Regions from separate parts of the Paraburkholderia sp. BR14320 genome, predicted to be linked through region 3. Evidence: predicted binding sites of a transcription regulator. Region 3 holds the regulator's gene; each other region holds the start of a gene.

Region 1 (4,406 bases), on a different contig from region 3:
GCGAGCGCGAGCAGCTGCGTGACGAGCCGCGCGGCGTGCTCGGAGCTCGTCGCGATCTGTTCGAGCGAGCGATGCACCTCGGCCGACGCGTTCTGGCGCAGCGCTAGCTCGGCCTGCGTGCGCAGCCCGGCGAGCGGCGTTTTCATCTGATGCGCGGCGTCGGCGATAAAGCGCTTTTGCAGCTCCATGTTCTGTTCGAGGCGCGTGAGCAGATCGTTGAACGACGTGACGAGCGGCTCGATTTCCGGCGGCGCGCGGCGCGCTTCGAGCGGCGACAGATCGTCCGGCCGCCGCGCGCGGATATGCGCCTGCAGCGCATGCAGCGGCTCGAGCCCGCGCGATAGCCCGAACCACACGAGCAGGATCGCGAGCGGCAGGATCACGAACTGCGGCAGGATCACGCCCTTGATGATGTCGTTGGCGAGCTGGCTGCGCTTGTCGAGCGTTTCGGCGACCTGCACCAGCACGGGCTGCGCGCCCGGCGTCTGCGGAAACTCGACGGTCGTATACGCGACGCGGATGTCGTTGCCCCGCAGCACGTCGTCGCGGAATTCGACGAGGCCCGGTGGCGGGCGGTCCTCCTCGTGCGGCAGCGGCATGTCGCGCTCGCCGGCCACCAGCTCGCCGCGCGTGCCGAGCACCTGGAAGAACACGCTGTCAACGTTGTCGGCGCGCAGGAAGTCGCGCGTCGAGTCGGGCAGCGACAGCTCCGCGACGCCGTTGACCGGATGGATCTGGCGCGCGAGCACATAGGCGTCGGTTTCGAGCGCGCGGTCGAACGGCCCGTTCGCGATCGATTTCGCGACCAGATAGGTGACCGCGAGGCTCATCGGCCACAACAGCAGCAGCGGGGCGAGCATCCAGTCGAGAATCTCGCCGAACAGCGAGCGCGGACGCGCCTCGGCGGCGGCTTCGGTTTCGTCGGGCGGGGCGAACGGGTTGGCGTAGCGCGCGTCGCGCGCCTCGTCGAGGTCCGCCGCGTGCGCCGTGGCGCGATCAGCGCGTGCGGACATCGCTGGCCTCTATTTGTAGTGATGGCTCGCCGGCATCGCGGCGGACGACGGCGCGGGGGAAGGTGGTACTGCTTGTGCCGCTTGTGCCGTTTGCGCCGTTTGCGCCGTTTGCGGCTCGGAGCCGGCGGCGGGCCTGTTCGCATTCGCGGGCGGCGCCGCTTTTTCGAGGCAGTAGCCGAGCCCGCGCACGGTGATGATGCGCACGCCGCTCGGCTCGATCTTCTTGCGCAGCCGGTGCACGTAGACTTCGATCGCGTTGTTGCTGACTTCCTCGCCCCATTCGCACAGATGGTCGACGAGCTGCTCTTTCGAGACCAGCCGGCCGATCCGTTGCAGCAGCACTTCGAGCAGACCGAGCTCGCGCGCGGACAGATCGATCACCTGGTCGTTGACATAGGCGATGCGGCCCACCTGATCGAACGACAGCGAGCCATGCCGCACGACGGTCGGGCCGCCGCCGGCACCGCGCCGCGTCAGCGCGCGCACGCGCGCTTCGAGTTCATTCAGTGCGAAGGGTTTGGCCATGTAATCGTCGGCGCCGAGGTCGAGGCCTTTGACGCGTTCGTCGACACTGTCTGCGGCGGTCAGGATCAGCACGGGCAGGTTCGAATTGCGCGCGCGCAGGCGGCGCAGCACCTCCAGCCCGGACATGCGCGGCAGGCCCAGATCGAGGATCAATAGGTCGAACGTCTGCATTGACAACGCGGTATCGGCTTCTACGCCGCTTTTGACGTGATCGACCGCATAGGCCGATTGGCGGAGTGATCGAACCAGACCGTCCGCGAGTATGCTGTCGTCTTCGGCAATCAGAATTCGCATGGTGCGCCAGCCTGGCTTTGCCGGCACCGTGGGGCTTGCCCCGGCGCGCAGCGGTCTCCGAACATTATTGTGGGTAGTGGGGGTGACGCGACATTAAAAATGCGCGTTCGCATCATAATCGCGCTTGCCAAAACCACTGTTTTTTTATACAGTGTCTGCGTTTCGTGTGATGTCCTGCAGGCTCCGCTCAATTCGAGTGAAACCACGGGTGCACACCTGCCTCAGACGCCGTTCATCATAGCAAAGGACGATTCATGGAAGAAAGCAAGAAAGGCTCGGCTGGACTGACTGCTGAAAAGAGCAAGGCTCTCGCCGCCGCGCTCGCGCAGATCGAAAAGCAGTTCGGCAAAGGGTCGGTCATGCGGCTCGGCGCAGGTGAGGCAGTCGAAGACATCCAGGTGGTCTCCACCGGATCGCTCGGCCTCGACATCGCACTGGGCGTCGGCGGTTTGCCGCGCGGCCGCGTGGTCGAAATCTACGGTCCGGAATCGTCCGGTAAAACCACGCTGACGCTGCAGGTCATCGCCGAAATGCAGAAGCTCGGTGGCACTGCGGCGTTCATCGACGCGGAACACGCGCTGGACATTCAATATGCGGGCAAGCTCGGCGTGAACGTCGCCGACCTGCTGGTCTCGCAACCGGACACCGGCGAGCAGGCGCTCGAAATCGCCGACGCGCTGGTGCGCTCGGGCTCGATCGACATGATCGTGATCGACTCGGTCGCGGCGCTGGTGCCGAAGGCGGAAATCGAAGGCGAAATGGGCGACTCGCTGCCGGGTCTGCAGGCGCGTCTGATGTCGCAGGCGCTGCGCAAGCTGACCGGCACGATCAAGCGCACGAACTGCCTCGTGATCTTCATCAACCAGATCCGCATGAAGATCGGCGTGATGTTCGGCAACCCGGAAACCACCACGGGCGGTAACGCGCTGAAGTTCTACGCATCGGTGCGTCTGGACATTCGCCGCATCGGTTCGATCAAGAAGAACGACGAAGTGATCGGCAACGAAACACGCGTGAAGGTCGTCAAGAACAAGGTGTCGCCGCCGTTCCGCGAAGCCATCTTCGACATCCTGTACGGTGAGGGCATCTCGCGTCAGGGCGAAATCATCGACCTCGGCGTGCAGGCGAAGATCGTCGACAAGGCTGGCGCATGGTACAGCTACAACGGCGAGCGGATCGGTCAGGGCAAGGACAACGCGCGTGAATTCCTGCGCGAAAATCCGGACATCGCTCGCGAAATCGAAAACCGTATCCGCGAATCGCTGGGCGTCACCGCGATGGCGGACGCCGTGACCGGCGCGGACGCTGAAGTCGCGGGCGAAGAAGAGTAAGCATCACGTGATACGCAAAGGCCGGCCTCTGTCCGGTTCCGACTCCGGACGCTATCCGGACGGCCCGCGCGACACGGCGGATGGATCGCCTGATTCCGGCGATCCATTCGATCCGTTCGAATCGTTCGACGCACATGACCGCGCCGCAGGCCGCGGGCCGCAGCGTACACGGTCCGGATCCCCTGCAGCATCGTCCAGCCCGGATCTCTCCGGACACGATTCCCAATCCCCCTCCGAAGTCACCTACACCCGTTCGCGTCGCCAGGCCGGCGAAGCGAAACCGGGGCTGGCCGACCAAGACGACAGCAGAAAGTCCCAACGCCCAACCCGTCCGCTGAAAGCGCGCGCGCTCGGCTATCTGTCGCGTCGCGAATATAGCCGCGCCGAACTCGCGCGCAAGCTGAAGCCCTACGTCGAGGAAACCGATTCGCTCGACACGGTGCTTGACTCACTGGAAGCCGAAAACTGGCTATCGGACTCGCGCTTCGCGGAAAGTCTGGTTCACCGGCGCGCAACGCGGCTCGGCACGAGCCGCATTCTCGGCGAACTGAAGCAGCACGCGCTGAACCCAGCGCTGGTCGAAGAGGCGAGTGCGCAATTGCGTGAAACCGAACTCGCGCGCGCTCAGGCGGTCTGGCGCAAGAAGTTCGGCCAGCTGCCGAAAACCCCGGCCGAGCGCGCGAAGCAGGCGCGCTTCCTGGCGTCGCGCGGCTTCTCCGGCGCGACGATCGGCAAAATCCTGAAGGGTATTGACGACATCTGGGACGGCGACTAGCACGTCAGCCCCGACGGCCGGTCGATTGCCGCGCCGTAGCCCGGCGCGAGGCCGTGCGCAATCGGGGCTGTCCCAAATACCCGTTATGCTAAAATCCAGAAGTTTTCCAATCCGGCCTTTCCTTCCCGCATGTCGCTCTCCCCGCCAGTGTCCCGTCAGTTGCGCCATCGTCGCGCAATCAGAGCGGAAGCTTACGAGCGAGCCGATGGCCTGTGGGATGTGGAAGCGTGCCTGACCGACGAAAAGCCTCGAGATGTGGCGCTTCCGTCGGGAATCCGGCCCAATGGTCAGCCGATCCATGAACTCTGGCTTCGCATCACCATCGATCGCAAGCTCAATGTCGTCGACGCCGAGGCGTCGTCCGACTGGGTACCCTATCCAGGGTTATGCCAGGCCAGCAATCCCGCCTACCGTGCCCTCATCGGGCTCAATCTGTTCCACAACTTCCGTCGCGATGCTGCCCGTTTG
Region 2 (4,406 bases), on a different contig from region 3:
AATGCCGCGGTCACGTCCGCTCAGCCCCAACCGGCGCGCGGCCTTGTGAAATCGCTGCTTGAGCAGATCCGCCCATAAGCCCTCTCCCTTCATGCGGGTCGAGAACGACGAGTCGTAATCCTTGCCGCCCCGCATGTCGTGCACACGGTGCATCACGCGCTCGGCCCGATCCGGGAAGTGTGCGCTCAGCCAACCCTTGAACAGCGGCGCGACCTCCCACGGCAATCGCAGCACGATATAGCTCGCGTTGCTGGCGCCCGCTTCCGCGCATGCTTCGAGCACGCGCTCCATGTCCGGTTCGGTGATGAACGGGATCACCGGCGCGATGCTGACGCCGACCGGAATACCCGCCTCGCTGAGGGTACGGATCGTGCGTAGCCGGCGCGACGGCGTGGCTGCACGCGGTTCGAGCGTGCGCGCGATGTCGGCGTCCAGCGTGGTGATGGTGATCGCCGCCATGAATTGGCCGCGCTCCGCCATCGGCGCGAGCAGGTCGATGTCGCGCTCGATCAGCGACGACTTGGTGATCGCCGCGAACGGGTGATTGCGCTCGCTGAGCACCTCGATCACCCGCCGCGTAAGCCGCAAGTCGCGTTCGGCCGGCTGCCATGCGTCTGTCGCGACGCCGAGCGCAATCGCCTCGGGCACATATGATTTCTTCGACAGTTCCCGCTCGAGCAGTTCGGGCGCGTTGATCTTCGCGTAGATGCGGCTCTCGAAATCGAGCCCCGGCGACAACCCGAGGTAGCTGTGCGTGGGCCGCGCGAAGCAATAGATGCAGCCGTGCTCGCAACCGCGATACGGATTCAGCGACACATTGAACGGAATGTCGGGCGACGCGTTGCGTGTGAGGATGGTTTTCGCGCGCTCCTCGAACACCTGCGTGCGCAGCACTTTCGGCTCACCGTCATCGCCGGCCGCCTGCCAGCCGTCGTCGACGGCCTCGCGCTGGTCGACTTCATAGCGGCCTTGCAGGTTCGTGACCGCACCACGCCCCTTGCGAGGCGCCGGCGGCGCGATCGGAAATTCGGGAATGTCAGGGGTGTCGGGATCATCCACGGTGGGCCACGCAGAGCAAACGCAAACTGGAAGCGCAAAAGGAAAACGGCGCAAACACCTGTATAAATATACAGTGTTTACGCCGTTTGTCGAGCACTTCGTTGCCCGCGAGATGCGCGGCCAATCCCGTCAGCGATCGACACTTAGTCGGTCACCGCGATCGTCAGCGTCTCCTTGATTTCCTCCATCACCACATAGCTCTTCGACTGCACCGCCCCCGGCAACTGCAGCAGGATGTCGCCGAGCAGCTTGCGGTAATCGGCCATTTCGCCGATGCGCGCCTTGATCAGATAGTCGAAATCGCCCGATACGAGGTGGCACTCGAGCACCTCGGGGATCTTCTGCACCTCGCGCCGGAACTGGTCGAACATGTTGCCGCTCTTGTGATCGAGCGTGATCTCGACGAACACCAGCAGCGCCGCGCCCAGCTCGGCCGGGTTCACGCGCGCGTAGTAGCCGGTGATCACGCCGTCGCGCTCCATCCGCTTGACGCGCTCGATGCACGGCGTCACCGACAAACCGACCCGTTCCGCCAGGTCCTTCATCGCCATACGGCCGTCTTGCTGCAGGAGCCGCAGGATCTTGTGATCGAGCTTATCGAGAGCCCGCACGGGATGGCGCTGGGTACGCATGGTGTTTTTGCTGAAAATGATGAAAATACGATAACAAAACCTGCTTCGCAGTTAATAGTATAGCGGTTATCACTGGGCAGACGGCATTTCACCTCACGTTGCAGCTCGTTGAATCGAATCAGATCGAATCCATCGAAGCGCGCGTTGCCCTCACTCAATTCTTGGATATCTGGAGCAGCTATGCGAGTCGTCGTTTTGGGCAGTGGCGTCGTCGGTGTAACAAGCGCGTACTACCTCGCGCGCGCCGGTCACGAAGTGACCGTCATCGATCGCGAGGCCGGCCCGGCGCTCGAAACCAGCTTTGCCAACGCGGGCCAGATCTCGCCGGGCTACGCGTCGCCGTGGGCCGCGCCGGGCGTGCCGCTGAAGGCCGTCAAGTGGATGTTCCAGAAGCACGCCCCGCTCGCGATCCGCCTCGACGGCACCGCATTCCAGCTGCAATGGATGTGGCAGATGCTGCAGAACTGCACGGCGCCGCGCTATGCGGTGAACAAGGGCCGCATGGTGCGGCTCGCCGAATACAGCCGCGACTGCCTGCAGGCGCTGCGCGCCGACACCGGCATCCAGTACGAAGGCCGCACCGGCGGCACGCTGCAGGTATTTCGCACGCAGCAGCAGTTCGACGGCGCAGCGAAAGACATCGCCGTGCTGCAGGAAGCCAACGTGCCGTACGAACTGCTGAGCGCCGACCAACTCGGCAAGGCCGAACCGGCGCTCGCCGCGGTGTCGCACAAGCTCACCGGCGGCCTGCGCCTGCCGGGCGACGAAACCGGCGACTGCCAGATGTTCACGACGCGCCTCGCGGCGCTCGCCGAGCAGCTGGGCGTCAAGTTCCGCTACAACACGCCGATCGACGCACTCGCGATGACGGGCGGCCGCATCGCCGGCGTGCAGTGCGGCGGCGAACTGGTGCGCGCGGATTCGTTCGTGGTCGCGCTCGGCTCGTACTCGACGCGCTTCCTCGACGGCATCGTGAAGATTCCGGTCTATCCGCTGAAGGGTTATTCGATCACCGCGCCGATCGTCGACTCGGCTGCCGCGCCGGTGTCGACCGTGCTGGACGAGACCTACAAGATCGCGATCACGCGCTTCGATGACCGGATTCGCGTCGGCGGCATGGCTGAGGTCGTCGGCTTCGACAAATCACTGCGCGAGGCGCGCCGCAAGACGCTCGAGCTTTCGGTGAACGACCTGTTCCCGGGCGGCGGCGACACGTCGAAGGCGACGTTCTGGACCGGTCTGCGGCCGATGACGCCGGACAGCACGCCGATCGTCGGCCGCACGCCGGTGCCGAACCTGTTCCTGAACACCGGCCACGGCACGCTCGGCTGGACGATGTCGTGCGGCTCGGGCCAGTTGCTCGCCGACCTGATGTCAGGCAAGCAACCGGCGATTCGCGCGGACGATCTGTCGGTGCATCGCTATCTCGGCGAGACGGCGGGCGAACATCGGCCGGCGTATGCGTGAGTTCTAGCGCGTGCGCTAACGCGGCATTGGCCGCAAGCGCACGCGGCAACAAACAGCAACTGCAAAAGCAAACGGCGCCTTGCGAGGCGCCGTTTGCTTTTCAATGTGCCGCCGCAATCGCGGCAGGCATCGAGGCATGCTCAGAACTGGTCTTCCGACAAAGCCAGCACGCCCTCGCCACCCTTCGCGCTGACGATCGCCACTTCGAGCGCCGCCGCCTGCGGCAGCACATGCTCGGCGTAAAACCGCGCGGTCGCGATCTTCGCGTCATGAAACGCGGGATCCTCGTCGCGCCTCGCCGCCGCGGCAAGCTGCGCACGGGCCATCTGCCAGCCGCCCAACACGATGCCGGCGAGCTTCAGATAGGGCACGCTGCCCGCGAACACCGCATTCGGATCGCCCTTCGCATTCGCGACGACGAAATCGACGACCGAGCCGAGCGCACGCTGACCCTCAGCGAGTTGCGTCCGCATCGACGCGAACGCCGCGCCCTGCTGCGCGCCGAGCGCTTCAACCGTTTCGGCGATGCCAGCGAGCAGTTCCTTCGCGACCTTGCCGCCGTCGCGCAGCGTCTTGCGACCGATCAGGTCGTTGGCCTGGATCGCGGTCGTGCCTTCGTAGATCGGCAGAATGCGCGCGTCGCGGTAGTACTGCGCGGCGCCGGTTTCCTCGATGAAGCCCATGCCGCCATGCACCTGCACGCCGAGGCTCGTCACGTCGATCGACAGCTCCGTGCTCCAGCCCTTCACGATCGGCACCAGGTATTCGTAGATCGCCTGATGCTTCGCGCGCGTCGCTTCGTCGGGATGACGATGCGCGATATCGCAATGCGCGGCCGCGACGTACGCGAGCGCGCGCGACGCCTCGGTAAGGCTGCGCATCGTCGACAGCATGCGGCGCACGTCCGGGTGCTGGATGATCGCGACCGACTGCTTCGCGGAGCCATCGACGGGACGGCTCTGCACGCGCTCCTTCGCATACGCGACCGCCTTCTGATACGCGCGATCCGAGATCGCGACCCCTTGCATGCCGACCGCGAAACGCGCGGCATTCATCATGATGAACATGTATTCGAGGCCGCGATTCTCTTCACCGATCAGCTGGCCGAGCGCGCCGCCGTGATCGCCGAACTGCAGCACCGCGGTCGGGCTCGCCTTGATGCCGAGCTTGTGCTCGATCGACACGCAATGCACATCGTTGCGCTCACCGAGCGAGCCGTCCTGGTTGACGAGAAACTTCGGCACGAGG
Region 3 (4,406 bases):
GCGCCGAGGCACGCGGCCGCCTCCTCCTGCTCGCGCTCGAACTCCTCGAGCACCGGCTGCACCGTGCGCACGACGAACGGCAGGCCGATGAACGTCAGCGCGACCAGCACGCCGACCGGCGTGAACGCGATCTTGATGCCGAGCGGCGCGAGGAACTGGCCGATCCAGCCGTTACCCGCATACACGGCCGCGAGCGAAATACCGGCGACCGAGGTGGGCAGAGCGAACGGCAGATCGACGACCGCATCGACGATGCGCTTGAACGGAAACCTATAGCGCACCAGCACCCACGCGACGAGAAAGCCGAACACCGCGTTGATCAGCGCGCCGCCGAGCGCCGAGAAGAACGTCAGCCGATACGACGCGAGCACGCGCGGCGACGTGACCGCGCGCACGAACTGGTCCCAGTCGAGCGTCGCGGTTTTCAGAAAGGTCGCCGCCAATGGAATCAGCACCACGAGGCTCAAATAAGCCACCGTGATGCCGAGTGTCAGGCCAAAGCCGGGCAATGCGCTCGGCTTGCGGAAAGTCAACGTGGTCATGCTGGATACTCGTTCATGGTTGATGCTCGCGGTTGTTCGTTTTGCTGTGTTGCCGTACTGCGGTGTTGCCGCCCTGCTGGCCACCGGACCCCGGTTAGCCGAAAGCGCGCCCACTGGGCGCGCTCTTTTGCCTGTGCCTGTGCTTCAGGCCGTGGTTGTTACTGCGGCTGATAAATCGAATCGAACACGCCGCCGTCCGCGAAATGGGTCTTTTGCGCGTTGGTCCAGCCGCCGAACGAATCGTCGATCGTGTACAGCTTCAGCTTCGGAAACTTCGCGGTCAGATCGGCCGGCACCTTGTTCGATCGCGGACGATAGAAATTGCGTGCGGCGATCTCCTGGCCTTCCTCGCTATACAGGAAGTTCAGATACGCGTCCGCCAGCTTGCGCGTGCCGTGTTTGTCGACGACCTTGTCGACCACCGCGACCGGCGGCTCGGCCAGAATGCTCGCCGACGGCACCACGATTTCGAACTTGTCCGGGCCGAACTCCTTCACCGACAGGAACGCCTCGTTTTCCCACGCGATCAGCACGTCGCCGATATCGCGCTGCACGAAGCTGGTGGTCGCGCCGCGCGCGCCCGAATCGAGCACGCCGGCGTTCTTGTACAGCTTGCCGACGAACTCCTTGGCCTTCTGGGCGTTGCCGCCCGGCTGATGCTCGGCGTACGCCCAAGCGGCCAGGTAGTTCCAGCGCGCGCCGCCCGAGGTCTTCGGATTCGGCGTCACGATCGACACGCCCGGCTTCACCAGATCGTCCCAATCCTTGATGTGCTTCGGGTTGCCCTTGCGCACCAGAAACACGATCGTCGACGTGTACGGCGATGCGTTGTCCGGCAGACGCTTCTGCCAGTTCTTGTCGACGAGCCCCTTGTTCGCGATCGCGTCGATGTCGTAAGCGAGCGCAAGCGTCACGACGTCGGCCTGCAGACCATCGACCACCGAGCGGGCCTGCGCGCCCGAGCCGCCGTGCGACTGCTTGAAGGTGACGGCTTCGCCGGTCTTGGCCTTCCATTCCTTGCTGAATGCCTGATTGATGTCCTGATACAGCTCGCGGGTCGGATCGTAGGACACGTTCAGCAGCGTGGTGTCGGCGTGCGCGACACCGCTTGCGCCCAACATGCCGAGCGTACCCGCCGCGCCGACGGCAAGCGCCGTGATCAGTTTTCTGGTTCGAGCCGCAAGCCCCGTATGCCGATGGTTCATTTCAGTTTTTCTCCGCGTGATGGTCCGCTGATAAGCGTCTGGTGTCGTTTTGCGTCGCGGTCACGTGCACATGAGCGCCAACCCGGAAGCCAGTCTATCGAAGGGCTTTCATCATTAAAAATAATGTTTCCTCATTTTTTAATGCCCAAAAGTGGTAACGGCAGACGCGCCGGCTGTTCCGACGCCGAAAACGCCGCCATGTCGCCGATAAACGACGCCCCAGCGCGCCCCTTGCGCCGAACTTAAAGTAAAGCTTGAAATGCGCCGAATACTGTATAAAAATACAGTCACCTGTTCATACATACAGTGGCCATGACAAAACTCACCGCACGACAGCAGCAGGTTTTCGATCTGATCCGCCGCGCGATCGAACGCACCGGCTTTCCGCCCACTCGCGCGGAAATTGCCGCCGAACTCGGTTTCAGTTCGGCCAATTCCGCGGAAGAGCATCTGCGCGCGCTGGCGCGCAAGGGCGTGATCGAACTGGCGGCCGGCGCGTCGCGCGGCATCCGCCTGCTGTCCGGGCAGGAGGATGCGCCGCACCAGTTCACGCTGCCACATGCGGGCCTGATGCAGTTGTCACTGCCCCTGATCGGCCGGGTCGCGGCGGGTAGCCCGATCCTCGCGCAGGAACATATCTCGCAGCACTACGCGTGCGACCCGGCGCTGTTCTCGAGCAAGCCCGACTACCTGCTGAAGGTGCGCGGCCTGTCGATGCGCGACGCGGGCATTCTCGACGGCGACCTGCTCGCGGTGCAAAAGCGCAGCGAAGCGAAAGACGGCCAGATCATCATTGCGCGCCTTGGCGACGACGTGACGGTCAAGCGTCTGAAGCGCCGGCCGAACGGCATCGAGCTGATCGCCGAAAACCCCGACTACGACAACATCTTCGTGGAAACCGGCAGCGCGGATTTCGCGCTCGAAGGGATCGCGGTCGGGCTGATTCGCCCCAGCGAGTTCTGATCCTTCGCTGTTGCCGGAACGCTCGCGCCGGTTTGTCCGACCCAAGCCGCATTAACGCCCGCATTACGCCGCGCATTTAAGCTGCATCGTCTGGAGGAACTCATGGAACGCCTTGCCCGTCTGCTGCCTTTTCGCCAGTTCGGCCGTCTGCGCCATCTGCGCAAGCTCACGCCTTGCGCGCCGCTCGAGGCGCCCGCGGCGCGCACGCCGTCGCTGTTCGACGTGACTGCCGAAGCTTGCGGTCTGCCGTCGTCGTTGCCGGCGTTTGCGCGCGTATCGCTGAATTCGGCGCTGAATATCGCGGAGCCCGCGCGCCGCGCACCGGTGCGGGTCTATCATGGACCGTCGCGACTGATCATGGTCGGCACGGTCGACGCCGTATGCCGTATGATCGATCGTTGCATAGCCGACGAAGCCAACGTGCACGGCGCGGTGTTCGAAGCCTGAGCGAATTCTGAGCACGCATGCAATAAGCACTTCGGATGTTCAGAGATTCGCGTGGGATGGGATCGTTTCGACCTCGCCGTGGTCGACGTTAGATCATCACTGACGTGGAGTCCCATTCGATGACCATTCCGAAACGCACACAGGGCAGCGCCACCCGGCCGCTGCTGATCACGCTGATCGTGGTGATCGTGATTGCCGCGCTGGGGTTTATTTACGCGTCGCCGTATCTCGCGGTGAACAATCTGAAACGCGCGGCAGACGCGCGTGACGTGCAAACCGTCAATCAGTACGTCGACTTCCCCGCGCTACGCGATAGCCTGAAGCAGCAGGTGGGCGCGATGCTGACGCGCCGGCTCGAAGCGGATGCCGGCAACAAGATGGCCACGATCGGCGCGGTGATCGGCGTGACACTGATCGGCCCGCTCGTCGATGCCTATGCGACACCCGACGGCGTCGCGGCACTGCTGAACGGCATGCCGCCGCGCGGCACACCGGGCGAGCAACCGTCCGCCCCACCAGCCGCGGGCGGTGAAGCGCCGGCCGCACCGTCCGCGGGCGACACCCCCACGCAGGCAAGCGCGCCGCCGCCCGGGCGTCAAAGCACGGCCGGCTACCGGAGTCTCAACGAGTTTGTGGTCACCTACCGGCGCGGCGAAGGCAACGCGAACTATTCGGCCATCTTCCGTCGCGAAGGTCTGGTCACGTGGAAGCTCGCGGCGATCAATCTGAACGAGTGAGGTTCAAGCCGTGAACTGAAGGGATGCGCGGGCTGGTCATTGCGGCCAGCCGCGTGTCAGGTTTGTTCGGGTTACGCCGCGGCCGCCTGTTGCTGCTCCTGCGCGGAAGAGCACGCCACCAGAATGCTGCACGACACGCGGTCGAGCAGCGGCGTGTTGCCCGCCCCCATCCACCACCGCGACAAACCGGTCCGGCAGCGATGACCCACCACCACGAGGTCAACCTGCAACTCGTTGGCAAGATTGGCGATCTCGTCGATCGGATGACCAAATGCGAAATGCCCCTGCGCGTTCACGCCCCGCTCGGTCAGCCAGTTCACGCCCTCCTGCAGAATTTCGCGGGCCGTTTTTTCGAAGCTTCCGCAGGCCACATCGGTCAATAAGCCCGCGCTTTGCGCGATGCTCGAACGCATGTCGACGACCGACAGCAGATGCGTTTCCGCCTTCAGGTCCAACGCCAGATCGGCGCCGCAACGCAGGGCTTTGCGGCCTTCGCGCGAGCCGTCGTAGCA

What was found. Region 3 encodes LexA, which represses DNA repair genes until DNA is damaged. Its sites were predicted from a motif close to ACTGTATNNNNATACAGT; they were not measured.
Region 1: recA (recombinase RecA) is a predicted target of LexA. The motif match lies at 1,968-1,985, and genes of this name have one in related genera.
Region 2: AB3X89_RS30440 (PA0069 family radical SAM protein) is a predicted target of LexA. The motif match lies at 1,117-1,134, and genes of this name have one in related genera.

What each region holds. Positions count from the first base shown of each region.
Region 1 is NZ_JBFPKG010000013.1:43,051-47,456, reverse strand. Features, by position in the region: gene AB3X89_RS14930 (sensor histidine kinase N-terminal domain-containing protein) at 1-1,013, opposite strand, end outside; gene AB3X89_RS14925 (response regulator) at 1,023-1,832, opposite strand; gene recA (recombinase RecA) at 2,087-3,163, shown strand; gene recX (recombination regulator RecX) at 3,171-3,938, shown strand; gene AB3X89_RS14910 (DUF2889 domain-containing protein) at 4,068-4,406, shown strand, end outside.
Region 2 is NZ_JBFPKG010000045.1:54,971-59,376, forward strand. Features, by position in the region: gene AB3X89_RS30440 (PA0069 family radical SAM protein) at 1-1,059, opposite strand, end outside; gene AB3X89_RS30445 (Lrp/AsnC ligand binding domain-containing protein) at 1,203-1,691, opposite strand; gene AB3X89_RS30450 (D-amino acid dehydrogenase) at 1,872-3,158, shown strand; gene AB3X89_RS30455 (acyl-CoA dehydrogenase) at 3,299-4,406, opposite strand, start outside.
Region 3 is NZ_JBFPKG010000006.1:186,636-191,041, reverse strand. Features, by position in the region: gene cysT (sulfate ABC transporter permease subunit CysT) at 1-542, opposite strand, end outside; gene AB3X89_RS08955 (sulfate ABC transporter substrate-binding protein) at 701-1,747, opposite strand; gene lexA (transcriptional repressor LexA) at 2,060-2,710, shown strand; gene AB3X89_RS08945 (hypothetical protein) at 2,813-3,157, shown strand; gene AB3X89_RS08940 (DUF2939 domain-containing protein) at 3,277-3,894, shown strand; gene AB3X89_RS08935 (universal stress protein) at 3,966-4,406, opposite strand, start outside.